Linked DNA regions of Rhodopseudomonas boonkerdii. The protein of the gene in region 1 binds, or shares a complex with, the protein of each later gene. Links are inferred from orthologs where the notes say so. Each region holds a gene or a part of one and is shown on either strand. Other genes may lie near its edges. The genes, in order: E0H22_RS07965 and E0H22_RS06705.

Region 1 (6,194 bases):
TGGGCTGGGACCAATGAACGCGTGGTCACCGACCGGTACAGCGGTTTGGCGATCGGAGGCTTCGATCCCGTCGCCTACTTCACTGATTCGGAGCCTTTGGCTGGCCTGCCGGATTTCGAGCTGACGGAGGACGGCGCGGTCTGGCGGTTCCGTAATGACGGTAATCGCACCGAGTTTGCCAGGCACCCCGACATATATGGTCCGCAATTCGGCGGCTACGATCCAGTGGACATGGCCCGCGGCGTTGCCGTTGCCGGCAATCCGCGTCTCTGGCTTGTTGCCAGTCAGAGACTCTATCTGTTCAGCCGTGAGGACAATCGGGACGCCTTCAAAGCGGCGCCGGTGACTTTTTTACCTGCCGCACGGAAAAAATGGCCTGACGTTCAGGAGACGCTGGCGCGCTAGCCTGGTGCGACACGATTACCCCAGGCGATGAACTCCGGAACGATGAAGTCTTCCCGCCGACCGCCGAAATGCAGCGGATGGCCGTGGCTGTCGGCGACATGCCCGCCGGCGGCGACGACCACGGCGTGGCCGGCGGCCACGTCCCATTCGCAGGTCGGCGACAGGCGGGGATAGATGTCGGCCTGACCCTCGGCGATGCGGCAGAACTTCAGCGCCGAGCCGAATTCCTGGCGCACCGCACCCGGCCGGCTGGAGATGAATGCTTCGCTGCGAATGTCGCCATGGGAACGGCTGACCGCCGCGATCCACGGCTGGCCGGCGGCAGGCATCCGGCGCGTCTTGATGGGGGTCGATTTGCCGATGGAACGGTCGGCCTTGATCTCGAGACGTTCGGCGCCGCGCCCGACAAGACCGCGCCAGACCAGCCCGAGCGCCGGAGCACCGACAATACCGAGCAGCGGCACGCCATCAGCGATCAGAGCGATATTCACCGTGAATTCCTGCCGTCCGGCAATGAATTCCTTGGTGCCGTCGAGCGGATCGATCAGGAACAGGGCGCCGGCATAGGGCGGTTCGGCAAGATGCAACCGTTCCTCGGACAATGTCGGGATGCCAGGGAATAGACGTGTCAGACCCTCGCAGATCACCCGATCGGCGGCAAGGTCGGCGAGCGTCACGGGAGAGCCGTCGGATTTACCTTCGACCGCCATCGCGTTGCGGTTCACGGTGAGAATGGCCGCGCCGGCTTGCACAGCTAGCTGTGTCAGGGGCTCCAGCAGCGCGGCGGCGTTCTCCATGTCGAGATGCGGAAGCGAATCGGTGGTCATGGCAAGCTTTCGTGTCTCGCTCGTGATTATGGTTGTATCGTCTGTCCTGGCGGGCCCACGGCCCGGTGTGGCCGGGCTGATTTCTGCAGTGTATCAAACCAAAGAGCAAATGTTTGATTCGCCGTTCATGTCGCGCGGCTTCAGGAGCCTATCCCATGTCTGATGCAACTTCGCCCGGTTCGGCACCCGACGCTCTCGAACTCGCCGCACTGCTGTCGTCGCGCGTTTGCCACGATTTGATCAGTCCGGTCGGCGCCATCGTCAACGGGCTTGAAGTGCTCGACGACAATCCGAAGCCCGAGGATAAGGAGTTCGCGCTCGACCTCATCCGCAAGAGCGCGAAGACGGCGTCGGCGCGTTTGCAGTTCTGCCGTCTCGCTTTCGGTGCCGCCGGTTCGGCAGGCGCACAAATCGATCTCGGCGATGCGCAGAATATGGCGCGCGGTCACCTCGAAGATAACAAGACCAGGATCGAGTGGAATCTGCCGCGCCTCTTGTTACCGAAGAACAAGGTGAAGCTGCTGCTCAACATGCTGATCATCGCGCAGCAGACGATTCCGCGCGGCGGAGTGCTCAAGGTCGATCCGGTCGGGGAAGGCGAGCCGACAGGTTTCCGTATCACTGCCACGGGCATCAATGCGCGCCTGCCGCAAAACATCGTCGATATGCTCACGGTCGAACAGGTCGGTAATATCGACGGACATGCCGTGCAGCCCTACTATACCCGCCTGCTCGCGGAAGGCACCGGCCTGAAAGTGACAATGGTTCTGGATAACGAGGCCGCAGTGGTGACAGCGACCTGATGACGCGCCGCTGCAGCTAACTTAACAAACTCTTTACGGGCCGCTCATTTGGGCGGCCCGTTTTCGTTTTCGTGTGTTGGTTCGATACCAGTCGCTCGGTCTTTCTCGGAATGCTCAACCAATATTAAACGCTTTATGGCGAGAGTAGCACTACTTCGATAAGGGCGCGCGACGGCGCGGGCTCCGATTGTGTGAAGGCCTGGTTCATGGATGATCTTCTCCGCGAGTTTCTGACCGAAACCAACGAAAGCCTGGACACGGTTGACAACCAGCTTGTCCGTTTCGAGCAAGACCCGAACAACGCGAAAATTCTCGATAATATCTTCCGTCTTGTTCATACGATCAAAGGGACTTGCGGCTTCCTCGGCCTGCCTCGCCTTGAAGCGCTGGCTCACGCCGCCGAAACGCTCATGGGCAAATTCCGCGACGGAATGCCCGTGACGGGAGAAGCGGTGACGCTCATCCTGACCACCATCGATCGCATTAAGGACATCCTCGCCCAGCTCGAGGCGACCGAAGCCGAGCCGCACGGTGTCGACGAGGACCTTATCGGCGAGCTTCATCACATGGTCGAAAGGGGCATGGAGACGATGAACAATCCGGCCCCTCCCATCGCACCGGACGTTGCGCCCGAACCCGTCGTGGAGTCGCCTCCGCTGGTCGTACAGACGCTGGAGCGAGAGCTGCGTCCAGGCGAAGTTTCGCTCGATGAACTGGAACGCGCCTTCCGCGAAACCGAAACCGAAGTGCAGCCGGTCGTTGCGGCTCCGGCGCCCGTGGCCGCATCCGCTCCTGCGCCGGTCGCCGAAGCCCAGCCCGCGGCGAAGCCCGCGCCCAAGCCGGCAGCCAAGAAGACCGTGGTCGAGGTCGAACAGGCAGAGGCCGACAAGGTCGCCAACCAGTCGATCCGCGTCAATGTCGACACGCTCGAACATCTCATGACGATGGTCTCGGAGCTGGTGCTGACCCGTAACCAGCTGCTCGAAATCAGCCGTCGCCACGAAGACACCGAATTCAAGGTGCCGTTGCAGCGCCTGTCCACCGTAACGGCCGAGCTGCAGGACGGCGTTATGAAGACGCGCATGCAGCCGATCGGCAATGCCTGGCAGAAGCTGCCGCGCATCGTTCGCGATCTCGCCGGTGAACTCGGCAAGCAGATCGAACTCGAAATGCACGGCGCCGACACCGAACTCGATCGCCAGGTGCTCGACCTGATTAAGGACCCGCTGACGCACATGGTGCGCAACTCGGCGGATCACGGCCTCGAAACCCCGGCCGAACGTGCCGCCATCGGCAAGCCGGAGCAGGGCACGATCCGGCTCTCCGCCTATCATGAAGGCGGTCATATCCTGATCTGCATCGCCGACAACGGCCGCGGTCTGAACACCGAGCGCATCAAAGCGAAGGCGATCCAGAACGGTCTCGCCACAGAAGCCGATATCGAAAAGATGTCGGAAGCACAGATCCACAAATTCATCTTCGCGCCGGGCTTCTCCACCGCGGCGGCTGTCACCAGCGTTTCCGGCCGCGGCGTCGGCATGGACGTGGTGCGCACCAATATCGATCAGATCGGCGGCACCATCGACATCAAGTCGGTGGCCGGCGAAGGTTCCAGCGTCACCATCAAGATTCCGCTGACGCTTGCCATCGTCTCGGCGCTGATCGTCGAAGCCGGTGGTGATCGCTTCGCGATTCCGCAGCTCGCAGTGGTGGAGCTGGTGCGCGCGCGCGCCAATTCGGAACATCGTATCGAGCGCATCAAGGAGACCCCCGTTCTTCGCTTGCGAAACAAGCTGTTGCCGCTGATGCATCTGAAGAAGCTGCTCAAGATCGACGACGGCTCGTCAGCCGATCCGGAGAACGGATTCATCGTCGTCACGCAGGTCGGCAACCAGACCTTCGGCATCGTGGTCGATGGCGTCTTCCACACGGAAGAAATCGTCGTGAAGCCGATGTCCACCAAGCTGCGCCACATCAACATGTTCTCGGGCAATACCATTCTCGGCGATGGCGCGGTGATCATGATCGTCGATCCCAACGGCATCGCGCAGGAACTGGGTGCGCAAGCCTCCAATCTGGGCGAGATCGCCGACGAGCACGCTGCGGCCCGCGCACTCGGTGCCGAGCAACTCACCTCGTTGCTGGTGTTCCGCGCCGGCTCGTCGCAGCCCAAGGCTGTTCCGCTCGGTCTGGTCACCCGTCTCGAAGAGATCGGAATCGACAAGATCGAACTGTCGAACGGCCGTTACATGGTCCAGTATCGCGATCAGCTGATGCCGCTGGTGCAGATGGAGAACGTCTCCGTCCGCTCGGCCGGCACCCAGCCGATCCTGGTGTTCGCCGACGATGGCCGCTCCATGGGTCTCGTGGTTGATGAAATCGTCGATATCGTCGAAGAGCGCCTGCATATCGAAGTGGCCTCGAGCCGCGATGGCATTCTCGGTTCGGCGGTAATCAAGGGTCTTGCCACCGAAGTCATCGATGTCGGTCATTTCCTGCCGCAGGCCTTTGCGGACTGGTTCTCGCGCAAGGAGATGCGGGCGTCGTCTACGGCCCAGTCGGTGCTGCTGGTCGATGACAGCGCGTTCTTCCGTAACATGCTGTCGCCCGTGCTCAAGGCGGCCGGCTACAAAGTCCGCACCGCGACCAATGCCCACGAAGGCCTCACCGTTCTGCGCTCCGGCCAGGAATTCGATGTCATCCTTACCGACATCGAGATGCCGGATATGAACGGTTTCGAGTTCGCTGAGACCATCCGCGCGGATCAGAAGCATGGCCAGACGCCGATCATCGCGCTCTCTGCCATGATCTCGCCAGCTGCCATCGAACGCGGCCGTCAGGCCGGCTTCCATGATTATGTCGCGAAGTTCGATCGGCCCGGCCTGATTGCCGCGCTCAAGGAACAGACGGCAGACGTGCAGCAGGCGGCTTAAGGGAATTCGCACATGACCACCACCAACGTGACCCACACCGCCGACGGTGCCGTTACCGAATATGTCACCACCATGATCGGCGGACAGCTGTTCGGCATGCCGATTTCGCGTGTGCAGGACGTCTTCATGCCGGAACGTTTAACCCGCGTGCCGCTCGCCTCCAGCGACGTCGCGGGTGTGCTCAATCTGCGCGGACGCATCGTCACAGCGATCGACATGCGTTCTCGCCTCGGATTGCCCAAGAACACCGACGGAAAGCCGCCGATGGCGGTTGGCGTCGAACTACGCGGCGAGTCTTACGGGCTGCTGATCGATTCCATCGGTGAAGTTCTCAAGCTCGCCGATGAGAGCCGTGAGGTGAACCCGGTCAATCTCGACCCGCGCATGGCGAAAATGGCCGACGGCGTTCACCGCCTCGATGGCCAGCTGATGGTTGTGCTCGACGTCGATCGCGTGCTCGAAATCCCGACCGACAAGCTGGCTGCCTAATGCGATCCCGAAAAGCAACGACCGCTTTTCGGGATCGGGTCGATACTCGGGAAATGGTTCGGCAACTGGACGATCCTGTCCACGGAGGAAGTGTCCCGCCAGGGATATGACAAGTGAGGCTCACATGAAGACATGTCTGGTTGTCGATGACTCCAGCGTCATCCGTAAAGTCGCCCGCCGCATTCTCGAAGGTCTCGACTTCGAGATCACCGAGGCGGAGGACGGCGAGAAAGCGCTGGAAATGTGCAAGCACATGCTGCCCGATGCGGTGTTGCTCGACTGGAACATGCCGGTGATGGACGGTTACGAGTTCCTGCGCAATCTGCGCCGTATGCCCGGCGGCGACGTGCCGAAAGTCGTGTTCTGTACCACCGAGAACGATGTCGCACATATTGCGCGCGCGCTGCACGCCGGCGCGAACGAGTACATCATGAAGCCGTTCGACAAGGACATCGTCTCTGCGAAGTTCGCCGAAGTCGGCCTGATCTGATTTTTCGCGCCGGTACCGGATTCAGGTACCGGCGCGATTCTTTTTGGTTAATGCCTTTCTGTTGAAGTGTGTACTCGTTGCGTGTGTTGCGTCTGGTGAGTTGATGAGTGTTGCTGTGATGAGCCCGGCCGCGGCCGATTCGCGTTATGAGCCGCTGCGTGTCATGCTGGTGGATGACTCCGTGGTCATCCGCGGCCTGATCGCGCGGTGGATCGAGGCCGAGCCGGACATGACGGTGGTCGGTTCG
Region 2 (5,738 bases), 260 kb from region 1 along the record:
TTTGTCGGGTGCCGGCGGTTTGCATGCCGGCGGCCGTTGGCATTCGAAAGGCAGACGCATCGTCTACCTTGCGGATCATCCGTCGAGCGCTCTTTTGGAAACGCTCGTTCATCTCGAACTGAACATGATGCCGGCGAACTACCAGCTGCTTCGCATTCGGTCCGAGAAGCCGATAAAGGCTGAGGAGATCGAGGCCGTTGATTTGCCAACGGATTGGTTCAAGCGGATCGATGTAACGAGGCAGATCGGCGATCGCTGGCTGGATCGAGAGTCGAGCGCTTTGCTGCAGGTCCCGTCTGCCCTGTCACCGCACGCAACGAATGTTTTGTTGAACCCTGAACACCGCGACGCGGTGTTGTTGAGTGTCGCCGAGATAATCGTTGCGCCTTTCGATTCTCGCTTGCTGAAAGCGCCATAAGCCTATCCGATTGTTCCCAGCCTCGGAAACGCATCCGGTGCCGCGGTCAGAGCTGCACGCGCCTTCGCGCTGTCGTCGTTCATTTGAACGATCAACGCCTCGACTCCGTCGAATTTAAGTTCGTCGCGAATGTATGCGATGAACGCCACGTCGAGCACCTGTCCATAGAGGTCGCCCCTGAAATCGAACAGAAACACTTCGAGCAGGGGGGCGCCGTTGTCGAAGGTCGGGCGGCGACCGAAGGAGGCGACGCCGTCGAAGCGCTCGCTGCCGCGGCCGACACGCACCGCGTAGATGCCGTGCCGCAGCCCGCAACTCGCGGGCAGGCGGATATTGGCGGTGGGGAAGCCAAGGTCGCGGCCGAGCTTCCTGCCGTGGATCACTTCGCCGGTGATGAACCATGGCCCCTGCAGCATCTCCGTCGCTTCTCTGATCTGGCCTTCGGCCAGCGCCATGCGGATGGCGGTGGATGAGACCGGGCGTTCGTCGATGTCCACATGGGGCTGGATATCGACCTCGATGCCGAGCCGCGGCGCCTCGGTTGCAAGCAGGCTGGGCGAGCCGGTCCGGCCCTTGCCGAAATGGAAATCGTAACCGACAGCGATGCCGCTGATGCCGAGTCGCTCGATAAGATCGTGGTGAATGAAATCATGCGCCGTGGTGCCGGCCCGGCCCTTGTCGAAGGTCATCACCACCGCGCCGGCCAGTCCGGTTCCGGCCAGCAGCCGCAGCTTGGCGGGCTCGTCGGACAGCCGAAACTGCGGGGTGTTCGGGCTGAAGAACAGCCGCGGATGCGGCTCGAAGGTCACTGCCAAAGCGCGGGTCTTGTGCAGTTCCGCCATGCGGAGCGCGGCGCCGATAACGGCACGATGGCCGAGATGCACACCGTCGAAATTACCCATCGCCACCACGCATCCTCTCGGGATGTCGCTTGCGGGGGTGGTGTCGCGGATCACGCTAAAGGCTGACGTCATGATTGGATTCGTTGGTGGTTTTCGGTCTGCGTGGACCGTGGCGCGAGGGCGGCATCCAGTCAAGCCGAGCGCAGGCCTGTCCCAATATGATCATTCCATTCCAATTTGACGGATTTGCCGCCGGCCCCCGGTTAACGGGAAAATAATCGGGACGCCCCGTAGCGCTTTGAAATCGCTGATGTCGATGCGACGTGTGCGCCGGTCTTCTTCCTTCGTTCTGTGCGGGCTTTTGAGAAGCGTCGCTGCACTTCGAGCGCGGCGCGATCGTAGACCTTTGCGGTGGTCTCGGAGCGCGCGCTGTGTCCGACAACCTTCTTGATGTCGTCGGTGAGCACATCTGCTTCGCGGCCCTCAATGACGCCAGATGACAGATTCATCATCGACAAATCTAATACCCGATACGAACTAGACGACCTCAACGTGAATGCTGGTCTTCCGCTGGGCGAGGGGCGGCGGCCTTTTTTCTGGCAACTATAGGCGAGGGTCAACTCAGCGAGAAATATATAGCTGGAGATCTAAACCGGCGTTGTCGACAATGAGTTTCCTATCATCCGTAGAGCTAAATTTTGTAGTATCAACATAAGACGGGGCGGCATCGACGTTGATAGACAAAAATTCTGATACAACAGCCCGAACCTCGCTTGCCATCTGTACCGCTTCATTTTGGAAGTAATAAATGCGAGCGCCTGGGCCCGTAACATCTCCAAGCGGGCCATATCCAGTATTATAAGGACCGCCGATTCCGAATATTCCTAACAGAGGCGTGTAACCTAGCTTCTTCAGTGCACCCAGCAGCTTGCCAAGCTGCTCTTGCGAAATATCACTGTAAATAGTCGGTTGGATGTAGATGTTGATCCACTTCTCGCCTGGGGCTTTCTCAGATTTGTCTTTCCACTTGCCATAATTGAACGTGACGAATTTTTGCTGTCCTAACGTAGGAAAAGCTTGTCGGATCGAGACGTCATCAACTTGCTTTGAGACAATTTGAACTCTCTGTTCGAGACTTTTTCCCATCTCTTCGAGCTTGCTCGAAACCTCGCTCGCTCGCATTTGATAGGCCTCGCCTTTCTTCTGTGCGTCGTTGGCGGCGACTTCAAGACTCGCAAGCTTTTGCGATATTTCACCGCTCCTCTCGCTCACGCGAATTCTTTGAGCTTCGACGTCGTTCGAGACCTGATCGAGTGTTGCTCTTATCGCATCTACCCTAGAAGCTGTCTCCTCGATAGCTTGTTTCGCTGCGACAGCTCTTTTCTCCGCGGCTTGGGCAACTGGTTCAACTCGATCTGCGATGTCGCGGAAAGATTTGATGCCTACGAAAGCAAGGCCCGCCACAAGCGCACCCAAAATTACGCCATACCGGGTCAATCGGTTCCAAAGAATATCCTCTGCTTTATCGCCGAGTTCTCTGACGAGGCTGCTTTGGTCCTTCAAACGGCCCGAAAGTTCGAGGTCCACTTTCTTGCGGAGGTAGTCATCGATGGCAGCGTTCGAAGAGGGCGGCAGGGCTTCGGCACCACAAAAAGGGCAGTAGTTTCCTCCTTCCACCATAGGCTTTGAACAAACTGCACATGACAAAATCTCGGAAATATTTGTCATCCGACACCTAATTATGAATTCTCGGCGCCTTCACAAAGCTGGTGCGAACCGCGTCAACTTTTGCGTCACGGGCCCCAGGCCTTACGGCCTCCATTGAAAGCGATGGCTGCGGCCTCTAGCTCTTCGCCTACTAAAATTGTCTCACCTTCATAACGGAGAGCAGTTGTAGGCACTCGGAGGATGTAATTCTCGATCGCTTGATCGAGAGCCGCTTCTTTTGAGTCGAACGTCTGGAGGCCTGAGAGTGATGCGCCGCTCACTAATTCCCAACTACTCATGTGTGGGTAAATCCCAGTTCGAGATCAGATAGACCACCCGGCCGTCAGAGACGACGCTGGCACGGGAGACGGTTCGGAAGATGGCGTTCGGGTGTTCTTTCCAAACCGCCAGTTCTTTGTGAGAGATCTGCAGGATGCCGTCGAGGTACGGAACCTTGGCAGGCTCTTCGATGTGATTGACATCAGCCCAAGTGATCACGGCGCTAACCCTTTATTCAAGCGCTCGACGGTAAATCCCGCTCAAATGCGTGGGTACAATGACACAAAGGTTAATGAAATCAACGGCCGATCTTTAACGGGAAATTTAACCGGCGCTGCTAAATCTCGACCGAAATCGGTTTGCCGCCCGGCAAACATCATTGCGATGCGCGTATCGTGCCTGAGGGGGACTGAAGATGGCGGTTGACTTGTCGATGTCGGTGCTGGTGGTGGACGATTACAACACCATGATCCGCATCATTCGCAATCTTCTGAAACAGCTCGGCTTCGAACATATCGACGATGCCAGCGACGGTTCGATGGCGCTCGAAAAGATGCGCGCCAAGAAATACGGCCTCGTGATCTCCGACTGGAACATGGAGCCGATGACCGGCTACGACCTGCTCAAGGAAGTCCGCGCCGACCCCAACCTGTCGCAGACCCCGTTCATCATGATCACGGCGGAATCGAAGACCGAGAACGTGATCGCCGCCAAGAAGGCCGGCGTGAACAACTACATCGTCAAGCCGTTCAACGCGGCGACGTTGAAGACGAAGATCGAAGCCGTATTCCCGGACGCCGTGCCGGCGTAAGCGGATCGCAGCTCAGAGAGTTTCGCGAATGCCCGGCCTTGCCGGGCATTTTGCGTTTTAACGACACGCCGATTGTCATCCCCGCGAAAGCGGGGACAGACGTGCTCCCTCCCTCAAGCGGCGAAGCCGCGCAGCGGGGAGGGAGAAGGCGCCTCATTCGCGGGGACGACAGCCTACCACTTCAATTCCCGCATCAGCGCCTTCGGTGGATGCCCGAACAATTCCTTCACTTCGGCCGCATTCATCTGCTCGACTCCGTCGAAATCCCCGGCATGGATGCCGCGGGTGATGAAGACGAGATCGATGCCGTAGCCGTGGGCGCCGGCCAGATCGGTACGCACGCTGTCGCCGATCGCCAGCACGCGCTCCAGCGGCGTGTCTTGACCGCGCCTGGCCTTTGCCAGAGCCATCGCCCGATCGTAGATCGGCTGGTGCGGCTTGCCGTAGAAAATTACCTCGCCGCCCATCTCGCGATAGAGTTCGGCAACGGCGCCTGCGCAATAGATCAGCCGGTCGCCGCGCTCGACGATGATGTCCGGATTGGCGCAGACCATGGTGAGTTTCTTCGCCAACGCCTGGCTCATCATCTCGCGATAGTCTTCCGCCGTCTCGGTCTCGTCGTCGAACAGGCCGCTGCAGACGATGTAGTCGCTCTCCAGGAGCGGGACGAGCTTCACGTCCAGCCCGCGATGGATCGACGAGTCGCGATCGGGGCCGATCAGATGCATGGCCTGACCGGGGCGTTCGGCAACGAAATGGCGGGTCAGGTCGCCGGACGAGACGATGGCGTCATAGCAATCGTCGGGCACGTTCAGCTTGCGGAGCTGCCGCTGCACCGAGTCTGCCGGGCGGGGCGCATTGGTGATCAGCACCACCGTGCCGCCATTCGAACGGAACGTATGCAGCGCTGCGCAGGCATCCGGAAACGACTCCAGCCCGTTATGCACGACGCCCCAGATATCGCTGAGAACGACATCGACGGAGCCGGTGAGGTCGCGCAGACGCTCGGCGAAACGCAATGTGGTCATGAGGTCGAATGCCGATCAGTTCGGGCCGGTGGCGCGGCGGGCCAAAGCAGCAAGGCCGCTATTGCGCGGCGGTTCACCGCGCGGGGCGATGCTGGCTGAGCGGGCCGGGCTCACGGTACCGGTTGGAGCCTTGTTGGACGAAGTGCTGGCGGAAGTCGCCGCGGCTCCGTTAGCAGCCGGGGTTTCCGGACGCAACGGCCGGGGCGCGGCGAACAGGAACCCCTGGCCGAAGCGGACGTCGAAATCGAGCAGATCGACCACCGCGCGCTCGCCCTCGATTCGGTCCGCGATCAGGTCGATGCCGAAGCGGCCGAGTAGGTCGGACAGGTCGGCGGCATGGATGTCGGCGAGCGCGGCCTGTTTCGGATCGAGCAGCAGCGCCGCCGGAACCTTGATGAAGCGCACGCCGCGATCCGCGAGTTCGCGCGCATCGATGCGGAGATCCGTCACGTGATCGATGGAGAAGCGATAGCCGCGCTGGGCGAGGGCGGCGAGATGCTCGCTTTCCACCGGGCCGAGATGGCGGAACGTGCTGTGCTTGAATTCGAGCACGAAAGACGGTGCCAGCGCACGATTGGCGTCGAGAAAGTCGATAAACTGCGCGAAGGCCGTTTTGTCCGACAGCGTGGACTTCGCCACATTGCAGAACACGC

What was found.
Region 2: the proteins of E0H22_RS07965 (region 1) and E0H22_RS06705 are in contact, whole or in part, in a solved structure (PDB 1A0O), measured with the Escherichia coli proteins. The link is inferred for Rhodopseudomonas boonkerdii from one-to-one orthologs.

What each region holds. Positions count from the first base shown.
Region 1 is NZ_CP036537.1:1,700,655-1,706,848, forward strand. Bases 1,848-5,168 are described here. They hold E0H22_RS07965 (hybrid sensor histidine kinase/response regulator), read left to right. Parts: upstream 1,848-2,241; coding sequence 2,242-4,968; downstream 4,969-5,168. Other genes in these bases: chpT (histidine phosphotransferase ChpT), read left to right, coding at 1,848-2,035; E0H22_RS07970 (chemotaxis protein CheW), read left to right, coding at 4,981-5,168. In the rest of the region: E0H22_RS07950 (YHS domain-containing (seleno)protein), read left to right, coding at 1-405; 3'(2'),5'-bisphosphate nucleotidase CysQ, read right to left, coding at 402-1,232; more of chpT, read left to right, coding at 1,388-1,847; more of E0H22_RS07970, read left to right, coding at 5,169-5,457; E0H22_RS07975 (response regulator), read left to right, coding at 5,582-5,947; E0H22_RS07980 (protein-glutamate methylesterase/protein-glutamine glutaminase), read left to right, coding at 6,051-6,194. UniProt on the Escherichia coli protein: Involved in the transmission of sensory signals from the chemoreceptors to the flagellar motors. CheA is autophosphorylated; it can transfer its phosphate group to either CheB or CheY.
Region 2 is NZ_CP036537.1:1,437,500-1,443,237, forward strand. What follows is about bases 2,495-5,359. They hold E0H22_RS06705 (response regulator), read left to right. Parts: upstream 2,495-3,661; coding sequence 3,662-4,057; downstream 4,058-5,359. Other genes in these bases: E0H22_RS06695 (hypothetical protein), read right to left, coding at 2,495-2,988; E0H22_RS06700 (hypothetical protein), read right to left, coding at 3,259-3,465; E0H22_RS06710 (TIGR01459 family HAD-type hydrolase), read right to left, coding at 4,231-5,085; E0H22_RS06715 (EAL domain-containing protein), read right to left, coding at 5,101-5,359. In the rest of the region: E0H22_RS06680 (RES family NAD+ phosphorylase), read left to right, coding at 1-418; E0H22_RS06685 (bifunctional riboflavin kinase/FAD synthetase), read right to left, coding at 421-1,392; E0H22_RS06690 (hypothetical protein), read right to left, coding at 1,524-1,772; more of E0H22_RS06695, read right to left, coding at 1,882-2,494; more of E0H22_RS06715, read right to left, coding at 5,360-5,738. UniProt on the Escherichia coli protein: Involved in the transmission of sensory signals from the chemoreceptors to the flagellar motors.